One region of the Streptomyces sp. NPDC030183 genome, then DNA from elsewhere that is predicted to be linked to it. Evidence: riboswitches for the same ligand, from Rfam matches in the RefSeq annotation. Region 1 holds a riboswitch; each other region holds the start of a gene.

What was found. Region 1 has a riboswitch for cobalamin ahead of ACZ4Z2_RS27495 (energy-coupling factor ABC transporter permease). Riboswitches for the same ligand answer to the same signal wherever they lie in the genome.
Region 2: it holds a riboswitch for cobalamin, as region 1 does, so the genes downstream of both, ACZ4Z2_RS14490 (prenyltransferase/squalene oxidase repeat-containing protein) here and ACZ4Z2_RS27495 (energy-coupling factor ABC transporter permease) in region 1, are expected to answer to the same signal.
Region 3: it holds a riboswitch for cobalamin, as region 1 does, so the genes downstream of both, ACZ4Z2_RS35415 (ribonucleoside-diphosphate reductase subunit alpha) here and ACZ4Z2_RS27495 (energy-coupling factor ABC transporter permease) in region 1, are expected to answer to the same signal.
Region 4: it holds a riboswitch for cobalamin, as region 1 does, so the genes downstream of both, ACZ4Z2_RS32035 (cobalamin biosynthesis protein) here and ACZ4Z2_RS27495 (energy-coupling factor ABC transporter permease) in region 1, are expected to answer to the same signal.

What each region holds. Positions count from the first base shown of each region.
Region 1 covers NZ_JBVIBK010000024.1:113,904-118,866, forward strand. Annotated here, with positions in the region: gene nicT (Nickel transporter NicT) at 77-1,201, opposite strand; gene ACZ4Z2_RS27490 (DUF1775 domain-containing protein) at 1,325-2,062, opposite strand; cobalamin riboswitch at 2,306-2,489, shown strand; gene ACZ4Z2_RS27495 (energy-coupling factor ABC transporter permease) at 2,520-3,218, shown strand; gene ACZ4Z2_RS27500 (energy-coupling factor ABC transporter substrate-binding protein) at 3,215-3,574, shown strand; gene cbiQ (cobalt ECF transporter T component CbiQ) at 3,581-4,330, shown strand; gene ACZ4Z2_RS27510 (energy-coupling factor ABC transporter ATP-binding protein) at 4,327-4,963, shown strand, end outside.
Region 2 covers NZ_JBVIBK010000010.1:156,104-161,066, forward strand. Annotated here, with positions in the region: gene ACZ4Z2_RS14480 (energy-coupling factor transporter transmembrane component T) at 1-718, opposite strand, end outside; gene ACZ4Z2_RS14485 (SCO2322 family protein) at 975-1,700, opposite strand; gene ACZ4Z2_RS14490 (prenyltransferase/squalene oxidase repeat-containing protein) at 1,697-3,022, opposite strand; cobalamin riboswitch at 3,149-3,273, opposite strand; gene ACZ4Z2_RS14495 (phosphotransferase) at 3,318-4,016, shown strand; gene ACZ4Z2_RS14500 (MBL fold metallo-hydrolase) at 4,098-4,963, opposite strand, start outside.
Region 3 covers NZ_JBVIBK010000045.1:12,161-17,123, forward strand. Annotated here, with positions in the region: gene ACZ4Z2_RS35410 (ribonucleotide-diphosphate reductase subunit beta) at 1-213, opposite strand, end outside; gene ACZ4Z2_RS35415 (ribonucleoside-diphosphate reductase subunit alpha) at 213-2,639, opposite strand; cobalamin riboswitch at 2,765-2,888, opposite strand; gene ACZ4Z2_RS35420 (GNAT family N-acetyltransferase) at 2,951-3,457, opposite strand; gene ACZ4Z2_RS35425 (nucleoside hydrolase) at 3,618-4,607, opposite strand; gene mctP (monocarboxylate uptake permease MctP) at 4,783-4,963, opposite strand, start outside.
Region 4 covers NZ_JBVIBK010000033.1:52,978-57,940, forward strand. Annotated here, with positions in the region: gene ACZ4Z2_RS32015 (class II aldolase/adducin family protein) at 72-803, opposite strand; gene ACZ4Z2_RS32020 (inorganic phosphate transporter) at 1,111-2,370, shown strand; gene ACZ4Z2_RS32025 (hypothetical protein) at 2,398-2,619, shown strand; gene ACZ4Z2_RS32030 (hypothetical protein) at 2,754-3,011, opposite strand; cobalamin riboswitch at 3,258-3,399, shown strand; gene ACZ4Z2_RS32035 (cobalamin biosynthesis protein) at 3,501-4,496, shown strand; gene ACZ4Z2_RS32040 (cobyric acid synthase) at 4,493-4,963, shown strand, end outside.

The DNA of each region.
Region 1 (4,963 bases):
ATGGCGTGATCGTGGCGTCGTCCTCGGGCGGGCCCGAGGATCGAGACAGATTCGTATGCGGGGCGCGCGGGAGGGTTCAGCCCGTCGTCCACTTCTCCTCGATCCGGGCGAGACGCCACACCAGCAGGGCGATCGCCCAGGTGACGAAGAAGAGGGCGACGACCACGTAGCCGACGGCGTTGAGGTCGACGCCCGCGACGCGGTCCCAGAAGGGGCCTTGCAGACCGGCCTTCTCGGCGACCAGGCCGAGGAGTTCGACCGTCCCGATGATGAGGGCGACGGCGACCGAGAGGCCGGTGACGGTGAGGTTGTAGTAGACCTTGCGGACGGGCCGGGAGAACGCCCAGCCGTAGGCGAAGTTCATGAACGAGCCGTCGACGGTGTCGAGCAGGGACATGCCGGCCGCGAACAGGACGGGCAGGCAGAGGATCGCGTACCAGGGCAGCCCGGAGGCCGCACCCGATCCCGCCAGCACCAGCAGCGCGACCTCCGTGGCCGTGTCGAAGCCGAGACCGAAGAGCAGTCCGAGCGGATACATCTGCCACGGCCGCGTGATCGACCTCGTCAGCCGGCCGAGGAACCGGTTCATGAAGCCCCGCTCGCTCAGCCGCTCCTCCAGCGCGGCCTCGTCGTAGGAGCCCGCCCGCATGGCGCGGAACACCTTCCAGATGCCCGCCATGATCACCAGGTTGACGATCGCGATGGCGTACAGGAACGTCCCGGAGACGGTGGTGCCGATCCAGCCGGCGAGGGCGTGCAGCCCCGAGTGGTCGTCGCGGGTCGGCCCGGCGAGGGCCTTGACGCCGACGGAGAGCAGGAAGGTGAGGGCGAAGACGACCGACGAGTGGCCGAGGGAGAACCAGAAGCCGACCGACAGCGGCCGGCGCCCCTCGCCCATCAGCTTGCGGGTGGTGTTGTCGATGGCCGCGATGTGGTCGGCGTCGAAGGCGTGCCGCATGCCCAGGGTGTAGGCGGTGACCCCCATGCCGACGCCGAAGGTCCTGCTGCCCACGCTGTAGTGCTCGGGGGCGACGATCACGACGAGCGTGAACCAGCCGACGAGGTGCAGTGCCAGGATGAACGCGGCCATCGCGCCGAGACCCGCCCATTCCTCGCGGGTCATCGAGGCGCGGATCCGACGCCATGAGAAGCCGCCCTCCCCGCCGGGGGCGGGGCGGGCGGCGTCGGGAACGGTGGCCATGGCACGTGCGCCTTCTGTCGACGAGCGGTCGGGCCCCCTCAGCCTTGTGCCGCTGTTTGGCAGCTGCAACTAGCTCGCAGTAAAGCTCGTGCCACGGTTCGGTCAGGTCCGGGGCCGGAGGTGTCAGGCCGCTCCGCCGCGGCGGCTTCGCCACCACCACAGGCCGCCGCCGAGCACCAGGACGGCCGCGCCGAGGCCGACGGGCACGGCCAGGGGCAGACCGTCGTCGCCGTCGGTGTCGTCCGCCGCGGGCTTCGACGACGGCGCCGGGGTGTCGGCGCTGGGCTCGGGCGAGGGAGCCGTCGTCGAGGGCTCCTCCGAAGGGCTGGGGGTGGGGCTGACGAGCTTCGCGCCGGGAGCGGCGGGCTTCAGGTCCAGACGGGGCGCGGGGTGACCGTGGCCGTGTCCGTCGCCGCCGGAGTCGTCCAGTTCGATCCAGCGGTCCACGGTGCCGTCGCTGTAGGACTGGAGGGTTTTGAACACCAGCGACTCGGCATCGGGCAGCTGACGTACGGTGACCTCGTACTCGGCGTCCTCCCCCACCGCGAGCTTCGGTCCCGACACGGTGTAACCCCGGTCGGTGACGGCGAACTTCCAGCCCTTGGGGCCCTCTTCGTAGGTGATGTCGGCGGGGGCGATGCCCTTCGGCAGGATCACCTCCAGCTTGGTGATGCCGGCTGAGGGGGACTCCGACTCGGCGGAGAAGCTCAGCTCGACGTTCTGGTCGAGGGCGCGGGCGCCCTCCGCCTCGACCTCCGCGTGGGCGGCGGCCGGTGCCGCGGTGGCGACGGCGAACGCGACCGCCGTCGCGGTGAGGACGCCGAGACGGCGCGTGGTGCGTGCCAGGGTCGGGCGGTGCACAGCTGACTCCCTTGTGCCGAAGGTGTGAAGCCTGCATTCAAGCGCAGGGCCGCGCCCCGGCCAACGGCGGCCCGCGGTGCCGCAACGGCCGCCGGAGCGGCGGATCCGTCGTACCGGGCAGGGGCGTTGGGCCCTGTCCGCGCCGTGCGCCGCATGCGACGGGTGTGACGTGCGCCGGGGTGTGTGCTGTTCACCACCGCCTTCACGCCCCCGTCTGCGCTTGTCAGCGCCCTTGTGCGGGCACTACTGTCACCACGCCTTGGTGAACGGGAAATCCGGTGTGATGCCGGTGCGGCCCTCGCCACTGTGATCGGGAAGTCCGGCTCCAGTCCTCGCGGACAGCCACTGGGTCCTTGTGACCCGGGAAGGCGGAGCACGGGCGGTGGTACCCGTCAGCCAGGAGACCGGCCAAGGCACGTCAACCATCCACGAGGTGCTGGAGAGGGTCTGCTGAGCCATGCACATAGCCGAGGGTTTCCTTCCTCCGGCGCACGCGATCGCCTGGGGTGTCGCGTCCGCGCCGTTCGTCGTCCACGGAGTCCGGTCACTCACCCGTGAGGTCAGGGAGCATCCCGAGAGCACGCTGCTGCTCGGTGCCTCGGGGGCCTTCACCTTCGTCCTGTCCGCGCTGAAGCTGCCGTCGGTCACCGGGAGTTGCTCCCACCCCACCGGCACGGGACTCGGCGCCATCCTGTTCCGGCCGCCGATCATGGCGGTGCTCGGCACCATCACCCTGCTCTTCCAGGCCCTGCTGCTCGCCCACGGCGGCCTGACCACGCTCGGCGCGAACGTCTTCTCCATGGCGATCGTCGGCCCCTGGGTCGGATACGCCGTCTACAAGGTGCTGCGGCGCTACGACGTGCCGCTGATGGTCGCGGTGTTCTCCGGCGCGTTCTTCGCGGACCTGTCCACCTACTGCGTCACCAGCGTCCAGCTCGCCCTCGCGTTCCCCGACCCGAGCAGCGGGTTCCTGGGCGCGCTCGGCAAGTTCGGTTCCATCTTCGCCGTCACCCAGCTCCCCCTCGCGGTGAGCGAGGGCCTGCTCACGGTCCTCGTGATGCGGCTGCTGACGCAGTCGAGCAAGGGCGAGCTGACGCGGCTCGGGGTGCTCGTGGCGGGCAAGCGGGACACGACGACCGAGGCGGTGGCGCGATGAGCCGGAACACGAAGATCAACCTGCTGCTGCTGGTGGTCGTGGCCGCGCTCGCGGTGCTGCCGCTGGCCCTCGGCCTCGGCGACCACAAGAAGGAACCGTTCACGGGGTCGGACGGGGAGGCCGAGAGCGCGATCACCGAGATCGAGCCGGACTACAAGCCGTGGTTCTCCCCCCTGTACCAGCCTCCCTCCGGTGAGATCGAGTCCGCGCTGTTCTCCCTCCAGGCCGCCCTCGGCGCGGGCGTCCTCGCCTACTACTTCGGCCTGCACCGGGGCCGCCGCCAGGGTGAGGCGCGGGCCCTGGAACGGCAGGAGGGCGCGAGGACGCCGGCCGGGTCCGGCGCGGAAGAGGTCTGACGCCACGTGCTGCCGATCGACGAGGCGGCGCACAGCAGTCGCTGGCGCCGGCGCCACCCCGTGGACAAGGCCGTGCTCGGGCTCGGTCTCACCGTGCTCGCGATCTCGCTGCCGCCCTGGCCCGGCGCGGCCCTGGTCCTGGCGACCGCGCTCGTCGTGCTGCTGGGCCCGGCGGGCGTGCCGCGTCACCGCCTGTGGCGCGCGTACCGGGTGCCGTTGGGCTTCTGTGTGACCGGCGCGCTGCCGCTGCTGGTCCAGGTCGGCGGCCCCGGCGGCCTGGTGGCCCTGGCCGAGGGCGGTCCGGTCCGTGCGGCGGAGCTGCTGCTGCGGACCTCCGCCGCCTCCCTCGGCGTCCTGCTGTTCGCCTTCACGACCCCCATGTCGGATCTGCTGCCGCGCCTGGTGCGGGCCGGGGTGCCGCCGGCGGTCGTGGACGTCGCCCTGGTGACGTACCGCATGAGCTTCCTGCTCCTGGACTCCGTGCGCCGGATCCGCGACGCGCAGGCCGCCCGGCTCGGCCACACCACGCGCGCCGCCACCTGGCGCTCCCTCGCCGGGCTCGGCGCGACGGCGTTCGTGCGGGCCTTCGACCGGGCGGCACGGCTCCAGACGGGGCTCGCCGGGCGGGGCTACGACGGGACCCTGCGCGTCCTGGTGCCCGAGGCGCGGGTCTCGATCCGCTTCACCACGGTCAGTGTGGTCCTCCTCGCGGCCGTGGCCGCTCTCACCTTCGTCCTGGAAAGGCCGCTGACATGAGCGAGCCCGTGCTGGTGGCCCTGCGGGGCGTGTCCTTCGCGTACGAGGACGGCCCGGCCGTGCTCAGCGATCTCGACTTCGAGGTCAGAGAGGGCCGCGCGCTCGCCCTGCTCGGCCGCAACGGCAGCGGCAAGACGACGCTGATGCGGCTGCTCAGCGGGGGACTGCGGCCCCGCGCGGGCGAGTTGACGGTCGAGGGGCGGGCGGTGTCGTACGACCGCAAGGGGCTGACCGGGCTGCGGACGACCGTCCAGCTGGTGGTGCAGGACCCCGACGACCAGCTCTTCGCGGCGTCGGTCGCCCAGGACGTGTCGTTCGGGCCGCTGAACCTCGGGCTGCCCGACGACCAGGTGCGGGTTCGGGTGGACGAGGCGCTCGCCGCGCTCGGTGTCTCCGCCCTGGCGGACCGGCCCACCCATCTGCTCTCCTACGGCCAGCGCAAGCGGACCGCGATCGCCGGGGCGGTGGCGATGCGGCCCCGGGTGCTGATCCTCGACGAGCCGACCGCGGGCCTCGACCCGGACGGTCAGGAACGGCTGCTCGCCACGCTGGACGGGCTCCGCCGGTCCGGTACGACCGTGGTGATGGCCACCCACGACGTCGATCTGGCGCTGCGCTGGGCCGACGACGCGG
Region 2 (4,963 bases), on a different contig from region 1:
CGCCGGCGGCGGTCAGGACGCCGTACGTTCCCGCGCAGACGCCGAGCAGTCCGCCGAGGGTGAGCGCGGCGGTCGTACGGCGGACGGGGGCCGGGACCTCGGCGGTGCGGCCGTAGCCACGCGAGTCCATCGCGGCGGCCAGGGCCACCGACCGTTCCAACGCGCCCTCCAGGACGGGCAGTCCGACCTGGAGCAACCCCCGCAGCCCCCGGTCCGGCCGCCCGCGCAGCCGCCGGGCGGCGCGCAGCCGCTGCACGTCCGCCACCAGGTGCGGGGCGAACGTCATCGCCACCACCACCGCCACGCCCGCCTCGTACAGCGCGCCGGGCAGTGACTTCAGCAGCCGGGCCGGGTTCGCGAGGGCGTTCGCGGCGCCCACGCAGATGAGGAGCGCGGCGAGGCGCAGACCGTCGTACAGGGCGAACAGCACGCCCTCCGCCGTCACCCGGCCGCCCAGGCGGATGCCCTGCGCCCATTCGGGGAGCGGGACTTCGGGGAGCGTGAGGAGGGTGTGCGTGCCGGGGATCGGGGAGCCGAGCACCACTGCGAAGGCCAGCCGGATGACCAACACCGCCAGACCGAGCTTCACGAACGCGGTGTAGGAGCGGGCCCAGGGGGCGTCCGTGCGGTGCGTCGCCACGACGTAGCCCGCCACGGCCATGAGGAGGGCCAGGAGAAGCGGGTTGGTGGTACGCGACGCGGCGGTACCGAGCCCCAGGGCCCAGAGCCACCAGGCGAGGGGGTGCGGGTGGTGGCCGTGGACGCTGCGGGGGGAGGGGCGTTGGGGGTGGGTGGGGTGCGGGGATCGTGTGGCTCGGGCGGTCCGCGTGGCCTGGGCGGCCGGCTTGGCTTGAGCTGCTTCCGTGACGTAGGCGGCCGGCGTGGCTCGGGCGGCCCCCGTGGCCTCAGCGGCCCGTGCGCCCTCGGCGGCGCGCGCGGCCCACCGGTGGTCCCCGCTGTCCACCGGCCCGTGGCTAGTCACGGCGGCGTCGCCTGGCCTGCCACACCGCCGCCGCCCCGAGCACCGCGACGGCGCCCGCGCCGGCGAACAGGCCGACGGAGGGCCCCTTCTCGTCGGAGGCGTCGGAGGCGTCGGAGGTGTTCGAGGCGTCGGGGCCGGTGGTGTTCGCGCCCGAGCCGGTGGTGTCGGACGACTCGTCACCGGCGACCACCTCCCCGCAGCCCTTCCGGGGGTAACCGGCGATGGAGCAGAGCAGCGCGTTCGTGTCATAGCGGAGCGGCTTCGCCACGGCGGCCAGCGCGTCGGCGGTGGTCGCGTCCGACGGCACACGCGCACAGGCGGTGCGCGGCGGCGGGGGCGTCTCACCGGCGGGGGCGTCCGCGGCCGTGCCGAAGTCGATGACGAGCGCGATCCGCTTCTGCCCGTCGCGGGCGGCCGTACCCGAGCAGATGGCGTCGAAGCGGGCGGCCCCGCGCGGCTCGGCGGCGTCGTCGGAGTCCGCGCTGACGGCGAACCGGAAGCCCTGGACGTCCCCGTCCGAGGGCCGCGCGGTCGACGGCCCCTGCGTGGCGTACACCCACCCGGAACCGTCCGCGCCTCGGTCCCAGAACGACCAGTACCGATACGCGGCGGCATGGGCCGGCCCGCCCAGCCCCACCAGCGGGAACAGGACGAGTACGACCGACGCCGGCGCGGCGGTCAGGCGCCCGGCGGGCCTCCGCGGCCGTGCCCGGGTCATGGCCGGCGCCGCTTCCGGGTGAGCCGGGTCAGTGCCGCCCCGGCGAGAGCGGCGAGGCCGAGGCCGGCGCCCAGCACCACACCGGTCGCGATGCCCCCGTCGCCCCCGTCCCCGTCGGCCGTGCCGTCGTCCGGCACGCTCCTGTAGTCGTCCACGTCCCGCGCCGGGCCGGTCTCGGCCAACTGCGCCACGAGGTCCGCGCCGCCGAAGTCGCGCGGGTCGGTGCCGGCGGCGTGCGCGGCGAGGATGAGCTGGGCGTACGCCGCGGGGCCGGACTTCGCCGCCCAGGGGCCGTAGTTCTTCTTCAACCAGGCGAGCGGCTTCCCGGTGGCCTCCGTGTCCCCGGCGGCGGCCAGCGCCACGACCGCGTCGGCGGTGTTGCCGAGGTCGGGCTGGTCGTCGGCGCCCGGGAGGACGGACTTCAGGTAGCCGTCGGAGATGAGGGCACCGGCGAGGTACAGGGCGCCGTTGTGGGCCGCGTCCTCGGGCGAGGTGCCACTGGAGCACCCGGCGGCGGCCCCGGACTCCCCGGTCGTACCAGGGCCGCCGGAGTCCCCGGAACTGCCGGCCTCCCCGGTCTTCCCGGCGTCGACGACGAACCCTTCTCCCAGGCTGCCGACCACGGCGGCGGCCGTGGCGTCCGCGTTGGCGGCGAGCCCGCCCTTCTTGTCGGGCTGGTAGGCGAAGGCCCCGCTGCCCTCGGTGCCGACGGCGCAGGGGAGCGCGAGGGCGCGCAGGGCGTCGTAAGGGGAGTGGCCGGCCCTCTTCTGCGCGCCGGGTGTCTCGCCGACGGCGGTCAGCGCGCCGATGACGACGGACGTGGAGTTCGCGTCGCTGGGCCCGCCCGCGGCGAAGCCCCAGCCCCCGTCGTCGTTCTGGTTGTCCTTCAGCCAGCCGACGGCCCGCTCGGCCTCCGCGTCGTGACCGCCGACGGCGGCGAGCGCCTGCACGGCGGCGGCGGTGCTGTTGGTGTCGACGGCCGTCTTGGCGTCGCACTTCGCGGTGGGATCGGGCCGGTACGCGGCGAACGCCCCGTTCGCGCACTGCTGGCCGAGCAGCCACTCGACGGCACCGGCGCCGGGCTTCTCGCCCACGGCGTCGAGGGCGACCAGCGTGAGCGACTGCCGCCAGACACCGTCGTACTTGGGGTCCGTCGACCCGTACAGGCCGGTGGGTATCGCCTGCGACGGCGACGCGGACGGCGCGGCGGGGGCGGTGTCGTCGGCGAGGGCGGCCGGTGCGAGACCGGTACCGAGTCCGGTGCCGACCCCGGCTGTGGCGGCCAGTACGGCGACGACCGCGGCGCTGCGGCGGACATTCATGATCGGCGGTGCCTCTCCCTGACGGGAGCCGGGCGCCACGGCGCGACGCCGGGCGGCTCGGCTCCGTATTCCTCGACGGTGCCGTACACCGGCGGACGCCGGTGACGCGAGCCGGTCACAGTTCCGCACAGGGCAGTCCGACTCGCCGATCCCTGGGGCGGCTTCGGCTCACGGTTGCGGGTCAGCGCCGGATTTGCACCGGCTTCCCCCTGTACGGGCGTGACGACCCGGCCACTCTACCTGCCGGTAGAAACCGGCCTGTGGGCCGCCCGTGCCGGGCGGTAGGTTCGGGGACATGCGAACGGGGAGACTGCTGGGCGCGGGGCGCACGGCGGACGTCTACGAGATCGAGGCCGACAGCGCATGGGTGCTGCGCCGCTACCGCGACGGCTGGGGCGACGCCATCGCCGAGGCCGAGATCATGGGGCACGTGCACGCCCACGGCTATCCCGCACCCCGCGTCCGCACGGCGACCCGTACCGACCTGGTCCTCGAACGGCTCTCGGGCCCGACCATGCTGGAGGCCATCGCCGCGGGCGCCCTCGATCCGGAGGAGGCCGGCGCCCAACTGGCCCGCCTCCTCCACGCGCTGCACGCGCTCCCGCCCCGCCGCTCCACCGACCCGGCGGCCCGAGTCCTCCACCTCGACCTGCACCCCGAGAACGTCCTCCTCACCCCCGACGGCCCCCGCGTCATCGACTGGGCCAACAGTGAGGAGGGCCCGCCCGGTCTCGACTGGGGCATGTCGGCGGTCATCCTCGCGCAGGTCGCGGCCGACACCGCCGACCCCCGCGCCTCCCTCGCCCACGCGACCCTCACCGGCCTCCTCGTTCACCAGCCGCGCAACGGCCACGTGGCCCTCAGCGGAGCCCTCACGGAGGAAGGACTGACGGAAGCGATCGCCCGCCGGGCGAAGAACCCGACGATGAGCGGGCGGGAAGTGCGGCTGCTCGACCGGGTCCGGGAGTTGATCCGTTCGGCCGGCGCTCGCTGAGGCCACGCAAAACGCCGCTCGGTTCACACTGCTGCGTACGGCGTCGCTCGGTTCACACTGCCGCGCATCCCGCCGCCAGGTTCACACCGCCACGTACGTCACCGGATCGCTCCCCGTCACCGCCTCGGCCCGGCCCAGTTTCACCAGGCGGCGTAGGTGGGCCTCCGCCTCGGCGACGGCGATGTTGCGGGAGGCGTAGGGGATCTGGGACCAGGGGCGGTTCCACTCCATGCGTTCGGCGAGTCGCCAGGGGGTGAGCGGGGTGGTGAGGAGGCCGCGCAGGTCGGTGAGGCGGGACTCGTGGTGCGCGAGCAGTTCCCGTACCCGGGCCGGGGCGTCGGTGAACGTGTACTGGTGGGCCGGGAGGACCTCGGCCGGGGACAGGCGGGCGACGCGTTCGAGGGAGTCGAGGTAGTCGCCGAGGGGGTCGGTCACCGTCGTGTCGTCGGGGTCCTCGTACAGGCCGATGTGCGGGCTGATCTCGGGGAGCAGGTGGTCGCCGGAGAACAGCCGCCCCCGGCCCGGGAGTTCGGCGGGGTGGTCCTCCTCCAGGTGCAGGCAGACATGCCCGGGGGTGTGGCCGGGCGTCCAGATCGCGCGGAGGCGGCGGCCGGGGAGGTCGAGGAGTTCGCCGGGGACGATCTCGCGGTCGGGGAGCGCGGGGGAGAGGCCCGGCAGGGTGCGGCGACCACGCGGGGCGCGCAGCGGGGCCACGTGCTCCTCGGGCGCGCCGGCCGCCGTCAACTTGGCCGCCATGTACGTGAACCAGCGCTCCGGCCGCGTCTCCCGCGTCCGCCGCACGACCGAGGCGTCCGCCGCGTGCATGGCCACCCAGGCGCCCGACGCCTCCCGCACCTTGCCCGACAGGCCGTGATGGTCCGGGTGGTGATGGGTGATCACCACGCCGATGACCTCCCCGACCGACGTACCGCACGCCGTGAGGCCCT
Region 3 (4,963 bases), on a different contig from region 1:
GCCCGTCGCGAAGAACGCGACCAGCCGGCCGATCAGATGCTGCTCGGCGGGGCTGAGCTTCGCGAGGTCGGCGACGTCCGAGTGGAGGTCGACCTCCTCCACGGTCCAGGTGTTCTTGATGGCGTCCCGGTAGCGCTCGTAGAAGTCCGGGTAGCGCATGGGGCGCAGAGTCAGCTCGAAGCCGGGGTCGAGAAGGTTCTGATTGCTGGGCATTACTGGCAGGCCTCGCAGGACTCGGGGTTCTCAAGGGAGCAGGCGACGGCGTCGGGGTCGGCCACCTGCTGGACGGGGACGGTCTTGTCGGGCTGGGCAGACAGCTGCGTCTGGCCCTGGCCCTGGGCGGCGCGGGCGATGCGGGTCGCCGGACGCGAGCGCAGGTAGTACGTCGTCTTCAGCCCCGACTTCCAGGCGTAGGCGTACATCGAGGAGAGCTTGCCGATGGTGGGCGTCTCCAGGAACAGGTTCAGCGACTGGGCCTGGTCCAGATACGGGGTGCGGGCGGCGGCCATGTCGATGAGACCGCGCTGGGGGATCTCCCAGGCCGTGCGGTACAGCGCCCGGACGTCGGCCGGGATCCACGCGAAGTCCTGCACCGAGCCGTTCGAGTCGCGCAGGGCCTCCCGGGTGCGGGCGTCCCACACGCCCAGCTCCTTGAGGTCCTTCACCAGATAGGAGTTGACCTGCAGGAACTCACCGGAGAGGGTCTCCCGCTTGAACAGGTTGGACACCTGCGGCTCGATGCACTCGTACACACCGGCGATCGAGGCGATCGTCGCGGTGGGCGCGATGGCGAGGAGCAGCGAGTTGCGCAGGCCGACCGCGGCGATGCGCTCGCGCAGGGCCGCCCAGCGCTCCGGCCAGGTGAACTCGACGCCGTAGTGGTCGGGGTGCAGCACACCGCGGGCCGTACGGGTCTTCTCCCAGGCCGGCAGCGGGCCGTTGCGCTCGGCGAGGTCGGCGGACGCCTCGTAGGCGGCGAGCATGACGCGCTCGGCGATCCGGGTGGACAGGGCCTTCGCCTCGGCCGAGTCGAAGGGCAGCCGCAGCTTGAAGAAGACGTCCTGGAGGCCCATCGCGCCGAGACCGACCGGGCGCCACTTGGCGTTCGAACGGCCCGCCTGCTCGGTGGGGTAGAAGTTGATGTCGACGACCCGGTCCAGGAAGGTCACGGCGGTGCGGACGGTCTCGTCCAGCCGCTGCCAGTCGAGGTCACCGGTCGCGAGGTCGACGAAGGCGCCCAGGTTCACCGAGCCCAGGTTGCAGACCGCCGTCTCCCCGTCGTCCGTGACTTCCAGGATCTCCGTGCAGAGGTTGGAGGAGTGGACCACGTGGCCCGGCTCGGCCGTCTGGTTGGCGGTGCGGTTGGCGGCGTCCTTGAACGTCATCCAGCCGTTTCCGGTCTGCGCGAGCGTGCGCATCATGCGGCCGTACAGGTCACGGGCCGGGATGGTCTTCCGCGCCAGCCCGTCCGCCTCCGCCCTGCGGTACGCGGCGTCGAACTCCTCGCCCCACAGGTCGACCAGTTCCGGCACGTCGGCCGGGGAGAACAGCGACCACTGCTCGTCCGCGTTGACCCGTCGCATGAACTCGTCCGGGATCCAGTGCGCCAGGTTCAGGTTGTGCGTACGGCGGGCGTCCTCACCGGTGTTGTCGCGCAGCTCCAGGAACTCCTCGATGTCGGAGTGCCAGGTCTCCAGGTAGACCGCGGCCGCGCCCTTGCGCCGGCCGCCCTGGTTCACGGCGGCGACCGAGGCGTCCAGGGTCTTCAGGAACGGCACGATGCCGTTGGAGTGCCCGTTGGTGCCCCGGATCAGCGAACCGCGCGAACGGATGCGGGAGTACGACAGCCCGATGCCGCCGGCGTGCTTCGAGAGGCGGGCCACCTGGTGGTAGCGGTCGTAGATGGAGTCCAGCTCGTCCAGCGGGGAGTCGAGGAGGTAGCAGGACGACATCTGGGGGTGTCGCGTACCGGAGTTGAAGAGGGTGGGGGATGAGGGCAGGTAGTCGAGGCGGCTCATCAGGCCGTACAGCGCGGCGACCTCGTCCACGGACCGAGCGGTGTCGTCCTCCGCGAGGCCGGCCGCCACCCGCAGCATGAAGTGCTGCGGCGTCTCCACGACCTTGCGGGTGATCGGGTGCCTGAGGAGGTAGCGGCTGTGCAGTGTGCGCAGCCCGAAGTAGCCGAAGCGGTCGTCCGCGGCGGGGTCGACGAGCGCGTCGAGCCGCTCCGCGTGCCGGCGCGCGAACTCCGCCGTGCGGTCGGCGATGAGCCCTTCCCGGTGGCCCACGGCGACGGACTCCGTGAACGTCGTGACGCCCTGGGAGGCGGCCTCGGCGCGGATGGAGATCGTCAGCAACCGGGCGGCCAGCTTCGAGTAGGCGGGGTCCTCGGAGATGAGGCCGGCGGCCGCCTCCGTGGCCAGCTCGCGCAGCTCCGTCTCGTCCGCCCGCGCGGACCGGCCGCGCAGCGCGGCGGCGGCGACCCGACCGGGGTCGGCGTCGGGCAGGTCGGCGGTCAGCTCGGTCAGGGTCCGCAGCAACGCGGCACCGGGACCGTCGGTCTCCGTCGCCGGGGAGGCGGGAGCCGGTCCGGCGGGGGCCGGGGTGGCTGAAACCGGGTCGGCTGGCGCGATGGTCACGTGGGGGCTCTCCCTCGCTCGGCACGGGGCCCAGCGGAGGGCAGGCAGCAGCACACGAGCGCACGGGGGCGTCGCGTCCACCGGCCCACTCCACGAGGCCCGGACGTCAGGGCACCCGGACCGGACGGCCGGGCGCACTGTCGGCAGGTCCTCGGACTGGACTCGCGTGCGAACGCACGCAAGTACACCGTTGCGGGACAGTTCCGGATTCGCACCGGATTCCCCTGCGGCGACAGCGAGCATGAGCATACATCTTGTGTTGGGCTGCCGGTCCACCCCCAGATGTAGTGTCGCGGTGACTTCGGAGCGTGTCATAGCGTCAACTCATAGGTGAGCAGGGTCAGGTCCGGAAGGTGTGGGACGGGGTTCCAGTCGCGTGCCGGCGTTCGAACAAAGCCCAGCCGTTCGTAGATGCGGTGGGCGGAATGCATGGTCCGCTGGGTCGACAGCACGACCCGGACGCAGCCCTCGACGGCTCTGGCGCGCTCGACGCAGTGGCGCACGAGGGCCTCGCCGATGCCGCGGCCACGGGCGGCGTGCTCGACCGCCAGCATCCGGATCTCGGCCTCCCCGGAGGTGGCGATATCGGCCATGGCGCCTCCGGCCGGGACGAAGGTCACGCCGCCGACCACCCGCCCCTCCGTCACGGCCACGAGCACCTCGGCCGCGGCGGCCCGCCGCGCCACGTCCCGCAGTTCGCCGAGGTATGCGTCGCTCTCGCCGAAGTCCAGCAAGCCGTCCGCCAGGTAGGCCTGGGCGGTGATGTCGCCGAGGTCGGTGTACTCGTCGGGGGAGATGTGCCGGATCGTGATGTCCATGGATCGCAGTCTGCACGAGGAGGCGGTCGGCAGGTCCGCGGTTGTCCACAGGGGCGGTTGATCGTGTGATTGTCGGTGTGGCTGAGGGCTGAGGGCTGAGGGCTGAGGGCTGAGGGCTGAGGGCTGAGGGCTGAGGGCGGGGCGGCGGGTGGTGGGTCGGTCAGGGCAGTGCCGGCCAGTGCGGCAGCGTCGTCACGAAGTGCTCGCTGAAGTCGCGGGGGCCGGGGCCCAGGGCGACGCGGCCGGTGACGCGGAGGCGGGCTGTCAGGGAGGGGGACTCGGAGTAGTAGATCCGCTGGGCGTCGGCCGGCACGAACACGCTCTGGCCGCGTGTGAGTTCGCTCGCGCACTCCACGACGACGGCCCCCTCGGCGGCCGTCACGAACGCCTCGTCCCCGCACACCCCCACCGCCAGCGGGTCGTGCAGCGGACACGTGCCGTCCCCGCCGTGGCGGGTGTAGGCGTTCATGTACGTCCGCATCAGCCGTGCGGCGAGCGCCGTGCCCGGGCCCGCCGCCTCCAGCGCCGCGAGGTCCGCGGGGCGGAACAGCCAGCCGTGGGAGGCGTCCAGGTCGACCATGGTGAAGGGGATACCGGAGGAGAGCACGATCTCGGCGGCGTCCGGGTCGGACCAGATGTTGAACTCGGCGACCGGGGTGAAGTTCCCCGGCACCTGCGCGGCGCCGCCCATGAACACGAACTTCGCGACGCGGCGGGCGAAACCGGGATCCTCCAGCAGGGCGATCGCGACGTTCGTGAGCGGGCCGGTGGCGCACACCGTCAACTCGCCCTCATGCTCACGGGACAGACGCAGCAGGGCCTGGGCGGAGGACTCCGTGGGGTGCGGGGCGGTGGAGTCGGGCAGGGACTCGTCGCCGAGGCCGGCCCGGCCGTGGAAGGCGGATGCCTCGCGGTAGGGGAGGCGGGACAGGGGGCGGCCGGCGCCCCGGTGGACGGGGACGTCCGTGTCGATGCGGAGGGCTCGGGCCAGGGCGCGGGCGTTGCTGTAGGTGGCTTCGGCGGGGAGGTTGCCGCCGACCGAGGTGTAGGCCCTGAGGTCCCACAGGCCCGTGCCGAGGAGGTACTGGAGGGCTACGGCGTCGTCGATACCGGGGTCGCTGTCCAGGACGATCGGTGTGGGGACGGTCACGGGGTCAGGGTAGCCGGGGGTGTGTCTGCTTTTCGGGTCCCTTGGGCGCCTATGAGATCGGGGGGTTCGCCGCGTCGGCGGGCGCGGGTTCGTCGTGGTCGCTCGCGCGGTTCCCCGCGCCCCTTCTGGGCCTTCGGCCCTTCAAAGGGGCGCGGGGAAGCCGCGTGTCAGAGCGTCAGTGGCTCGAACCCGCCGTCGCCGGGGGCAGTTCCACCTGGACGCCCGCGTCGCCCGCGTCGGCCGTGTAGTCGCTCGGCTTGGTCTCGTCGATGCCGTCGGGGGCCTTGGCCGCCCGGAGGACGAAGGTGAGGACCACGGTCACGGCCACGTTGAGGAGGAACGCCGTGAGGCCGATG
Region 4 (4,963 bases), on a different contig from region 1:
GTGGGCCGACCCCGTCCGGGGCCCGTGGGCCGGGGCCCCGGACCATCGTCCGGGTGGCGGTCGGCCACCGGCTACCGCGGCTGGCCGTACCCCCGGAACCGCTCCCCCGCCTCCGCCACCTGCTCCGGTGTGAGCAGGTGGGGGGACAGGCCGGGCACCGAGGAGGCCGTCAGCCAGACCCTGCACATCCATTCGAGCTGGGCGGTGCGGTCGAACGCCTCGGAGAGGCTCTGCCCGTAGGCGATCGTGCCGTGGTTCTGGAGGAGACAGGCGGTGCGCCCCGCCAAGGCGCGCAGCATGTTCTCGGCCAGCTCGGGGGTGCCGTAGGTCGCGTAGGGGGCCACGCGGACCGGTCCGCCGAGGGCGCCGGCCATGTAGTGGATCAGCGGCAGCTCGGGGACGAGCGTCGAGACGGCGGTCGCGTGGACGGCGTGGGTGTGGACCACGGCGCGGGCGTCGGTGGAGGTGTGGATCGCGAGGTGCATCGGCAGTTCGCTGGTCGGCCGGAGGGTGCCGAGGGTCTGGCGGCCCGCGAGGTCGACGCCGGTCACGTCGTCCGGGGTGAGGCGGTCGTACGGGACGCCCGTCGGCGTGACCAGCACGGTGTCGCCGACGCGTACGGAGACGTTGCCGGAGGTGCCGACCACCAGACCGTCGGCCACTGTCCGGCGGGCCGTGGCGACGAGTTCCTCCCAGGCCCCCGCCACGTCGTCGGGGACCGCCCCGGGCGGGGTGTCCCGCGTCTGCCGTGCGTCCCCGCCCGCGCCCCGCGGGTCCCCTGCGTTCCGCCGCTGCTCAACCATGCGGCGATCCTGCCAGGAGGCCGCCGGGTGACCGGAATCCGTCGCACGGCTCCACGGCCCGACCGGGGAAGTTCGCCCGGCGCCGACGGGGCCCAGGCGCGGGTCACGCACGGAGGCCGAAGCTCCGTTTCAGTTCGAGGACATCGGGGAAGGCGCGCCCGCGGATCGGCGGAGGGCGCCCCCGTGGACACAAGCGGAACCAGGGCGGCCCGATCGCTACACCCTCCGGTACGCCTCAGTTCATCTTCCGTTCACCCAGGTTGCCTACGGTCCAGATGCCACTGACATCCAAAAGAAGCTCGGGTAAATGGAAAACTTCTCGCTGATCCTCGCGATCGTGGTCATCACCGCGCTCGTGTTCGATTTTACGAACGGTTTCCACGACACCGCCAACGCGATGGCCACCACCATCTCGACCGGCGCCATGAAGCCCAAGGTCGCGGTGGCCATGTCCGCCGTGCTCAACCTTGTCGGCGCGTTCCTTTCCATCGAGGTCGCCAACACCATCTCCAAGGGACTCGTCGACGAGTCCGGCATCCAGCCAGAGGTCATCTTCGCGGCGCTCGTCGGCGCCATCCTCTGGAACCTGCTGACCTGGCTGGTGGGACTCCCCTCCAGTTCCTCGCACGCCCTGATGGGCGGCCTGATCGGCGCCACCATCGCCTCGGTCGGCACCGGCGCCGTGCACGGGGACGTGCTCGTCACCAAGGTGCTGATCCCCGCCGTCGCGGCCCCGCTGGTCGCCGGCGTCGCGGCGATGTTCGCCACGCGGCTGACGTACAGGCTCGGGCAGCACACGAGCGAGAAGGCCGCCGGCAAGGGCTACCGCGCCGGTCAGATCGCCTCCGCCGGTCTGGTCTCGCTGGCCCACGGCACGAACGACGCCCAGAAGACGATGGGCATCATCACCCTGGCCCTGGTCGCCGGCGGCGCTCTCGCGCCGGACTCCGACCCGCCGGTCTGGGTCATCGTCTCCGCGGGCATGGCCATCGCCCTCGGCACCTACCTGGGCGGCTGGCGCATCATCCGCACCATGGGCAAGGGCCTGACCGACCTCCAGCCGCAGCAGGGCTTCGCCGCCCAGACCAGCGCGGCGACGGTCATCCTGGCCTCCTCGCACCTGGGCTTCTCCCTGTCCACCACGCACTCGGTCTCCGGCGCGGTCATGGGCGCGGGCCTGGGCCGCAAGGGCGGTGTGGTGCGCTGGTCCACCGCCACCCGGATGTTCGTGGCCTGGGGTCTGACCCTGCCGGCCGCGGCGCTCGTCGCCGCGCTCGCCGAGTGGGTGACGTCCCACGGCACCTGGGGCACGGCTCTCGTCGCGGTCTTCCTCGTCGCCTCCAGCGCCGCGATCTGGGTGATCTCGCGCCGTGAGGTGGTCGACCACACCAATGTGAACGACACCGAGGAGCCCCCCGGTGTGGTGACCACGGCCATCGCCGCGGTGACCCCGCCGCCGACCGCCGCCGTGGCCGAGGAACTCGCGGCGACGATCCCGGCCCCCGCGGCCGCGACCGCCGGCGCCGAGGCCCCGGCCGGCCCCTCCGCCCCCACACCGGCCGTCTGAGCCCCGCGCCCCTAGGAAGACACCACCATGCACATCGACTGGGCAGCACTCGGCTCCGTCTTCGGAGTCAGCCTCGTGGTCACCGTGGCCCTCGTCGGCCTGTTCACCCTGGGGATCGTCGGCCTCTCCAAGCGGGAGACGGCGACCGCCTCCGGCGGCTCGGCCGCCCTCGCCACGACAGCGGCGTACGCCTGCTTCGCGGCGTGCGCGGCGGCGGTGGGCTACGGGATCTACCTGATCATGGCCTGAGATCACACCCGCCCCACGGCCCGGGACCGCAGCCACTGAGGTCCCGGCCCCGTAGGACACCCGTCCCGCCCACGGTGGGACACCGCGACGAACCCCTTGTGCCTGTCACCCCGGCGCAGGGGGTTCGTCGTCGTTCACGGCGTCCGGTGACCGGGGTTCGGGCCCCACCACAGGCCCGCTCCCGTGGCGACGAGGGTCGTCACCGCCATCCAGACGACGGCCCGCGCCTCCGCCGCCGGCACCCACAGCGAGGCCAGGGCGCCGACGCCGACGGCGAACACCCCCGCCACCGTGCTGAACAGCACCAGCGGGGCGGCGGCCGTCACCCGCGTCCGCCGGTCCCACGACGCCCCCGTGCGGGTCCGCGCGACCGTCTCGGTCCGGTCTTCCATCGTGCGCACCTCCCGTCCCCGGACGGGCCTTCACGAGCCGTCCGCTCCCGGGTCCCGAGCTCCGCCAGAAAACCACAGCACGCCGTGTGACGGAAGAAGAACAGAGCGTTCTGACACCTGTTCGAGCACGCACCGGGGCGGGCGCCGGGAAAGGGCACGGAAAGTGCCGCTTCGGGCGACTGACGGCATTTCAGCGATGTGGGGCTCAGCACACCGCTGCGCCGCAGGTCAACAGCAAGTTGACGGGTCTTCCGGGGCCGTGGTGGACTGCCGGGGCCATCTACGACGGCAGGAGAGGAAGCCGGTGCGAGTCCGGCGCGGTCCCGCCACTGTCACCGGGGAAGAACCTTCCCCGGGAGCCAGGAACTCTCGTCGTCGGTCTCGTCGAACCAGGGCGTGGACACCCTGAGTGAGGACATGAAGCCATGCGCGGCTGCCGCTTGAGATTCAGCACCCGGTCCTTGCCCGACCCCGCGATCGGCTGAACGCGTGCGTGCCGATCGCGTCTTCGCGTACGGCGCCACCGCCGGGCTCCTCGGTGACCTGCTGCTCGGCGATCCCCGCCGGGGGCATCCCGTCGCCGTGTTCGGGCGGGCCGCGGGCGCCGTGGAGCGGGTGTTGTGGCGGGACCACCGGGGGTGGGGCGCGCTGCACACCGTGGTGTGCGCCGGAGGCGCCGTGGCGCTGGGGGCGGTGGCCGCCGCCGCGGCACGGCCGTCCCGCGCCGCGTCCGTCGCGCTGACCGGCGCGGCCACCTGGGCCGTCGTCGGGGGCACCTCCCTCGCCCGGGAGGCCCGTGCCGTCGGGCGGGCGCTGGAGGACGGGGACGTCGAGGCCGCGCGGGCCCGGCTGCCGCATCTGTGCGGACGGGACCCGCAGGCACTGGACGCGGACGGGATCGCCCGGGCCGTCGTCGAGTCCGTCGCCGAGAACACCTCGGACGCCGTCGTCGGGGCGCTGGTGTGGGGGGCGTTGGGCGGTGTGCCCGGACTCGTCGGGTTCCGGGCCGTCAACACGCTGGACGCCATGGTCGGGCACAAGTCGCCGCGTCACCGGCGGTACGGGTGGGCGTCCGCCCGCCTCGACGACGTGGCGGGGTGGCCGGGAGCCCGGCTCACCGCCCTGCTGGCCGCCGCGGCCGGCGGGGACGCCCGGGGCGCCGTACGGGCGTGGCGGGCGGACGCGCGGAAGCATCCGAGCCCCAACGCGGGGCCGGTGGAGGCGTCGTTCGCCGGGGCGCTCGGCGTCCGGCTGGGAGGCACCTTGTCGTACGGGGGGCGGGTCGAGCACCGGCCCGTGCTGAACACGGAGGGGCGGGCCGTCACCGTGGGGGACATCGAGCGGGCCGTGCGGCTGTCGCGGCGCGTGGGCTGGCTCGCGCTCGGCGTCAGCGCGGGCGCGTCACTGCTGCGGGGCCGCGTCGCGCGGGGCCCGGCACGGGAGTTCACGAAGGGCCGCTCCCGGCGGTCGAAGGGGGCGTCATGACGGGCGGGGGGCTGTTGGTCGCCGGCACCACCTCCGACGCGGGCAAGAGCGTCGTGACGGCCGGGATCTGCCGGTGGCTGGTGCGGCAGGGCGTCAAGGTGGCGCCGTTCAAGGCGCAGAACATGTCGCTCAACTCGTTCGTGACGCGGGAGGGCGCCGAGATCGGTCGGGCCCAGGCCATGCAGGCGCAGGCCTGCCGGGTGGAGCCGACGGCGCTGATGAACCCGGTGCTGCTCAAGCCCGGTGGGGAGCAGAGCAGTCAGGTCGTGCTGCTCGGCAAGCCGGTCGGGGAGTTGAGCGCGCGGGGCTACCACGGGGGACGGCAGCAGCGGCTGCTGGGGACCGTGCTCGACTGTCTCGCCGAGTTGCGGGGCACGTATGACGCGGTGATCTGTGAAGGGGCCGGGAGTCCCGCCGAGATCAATCTCCGGCGGACCGACATCGTCAACATGGGGATCGCCCGCAAC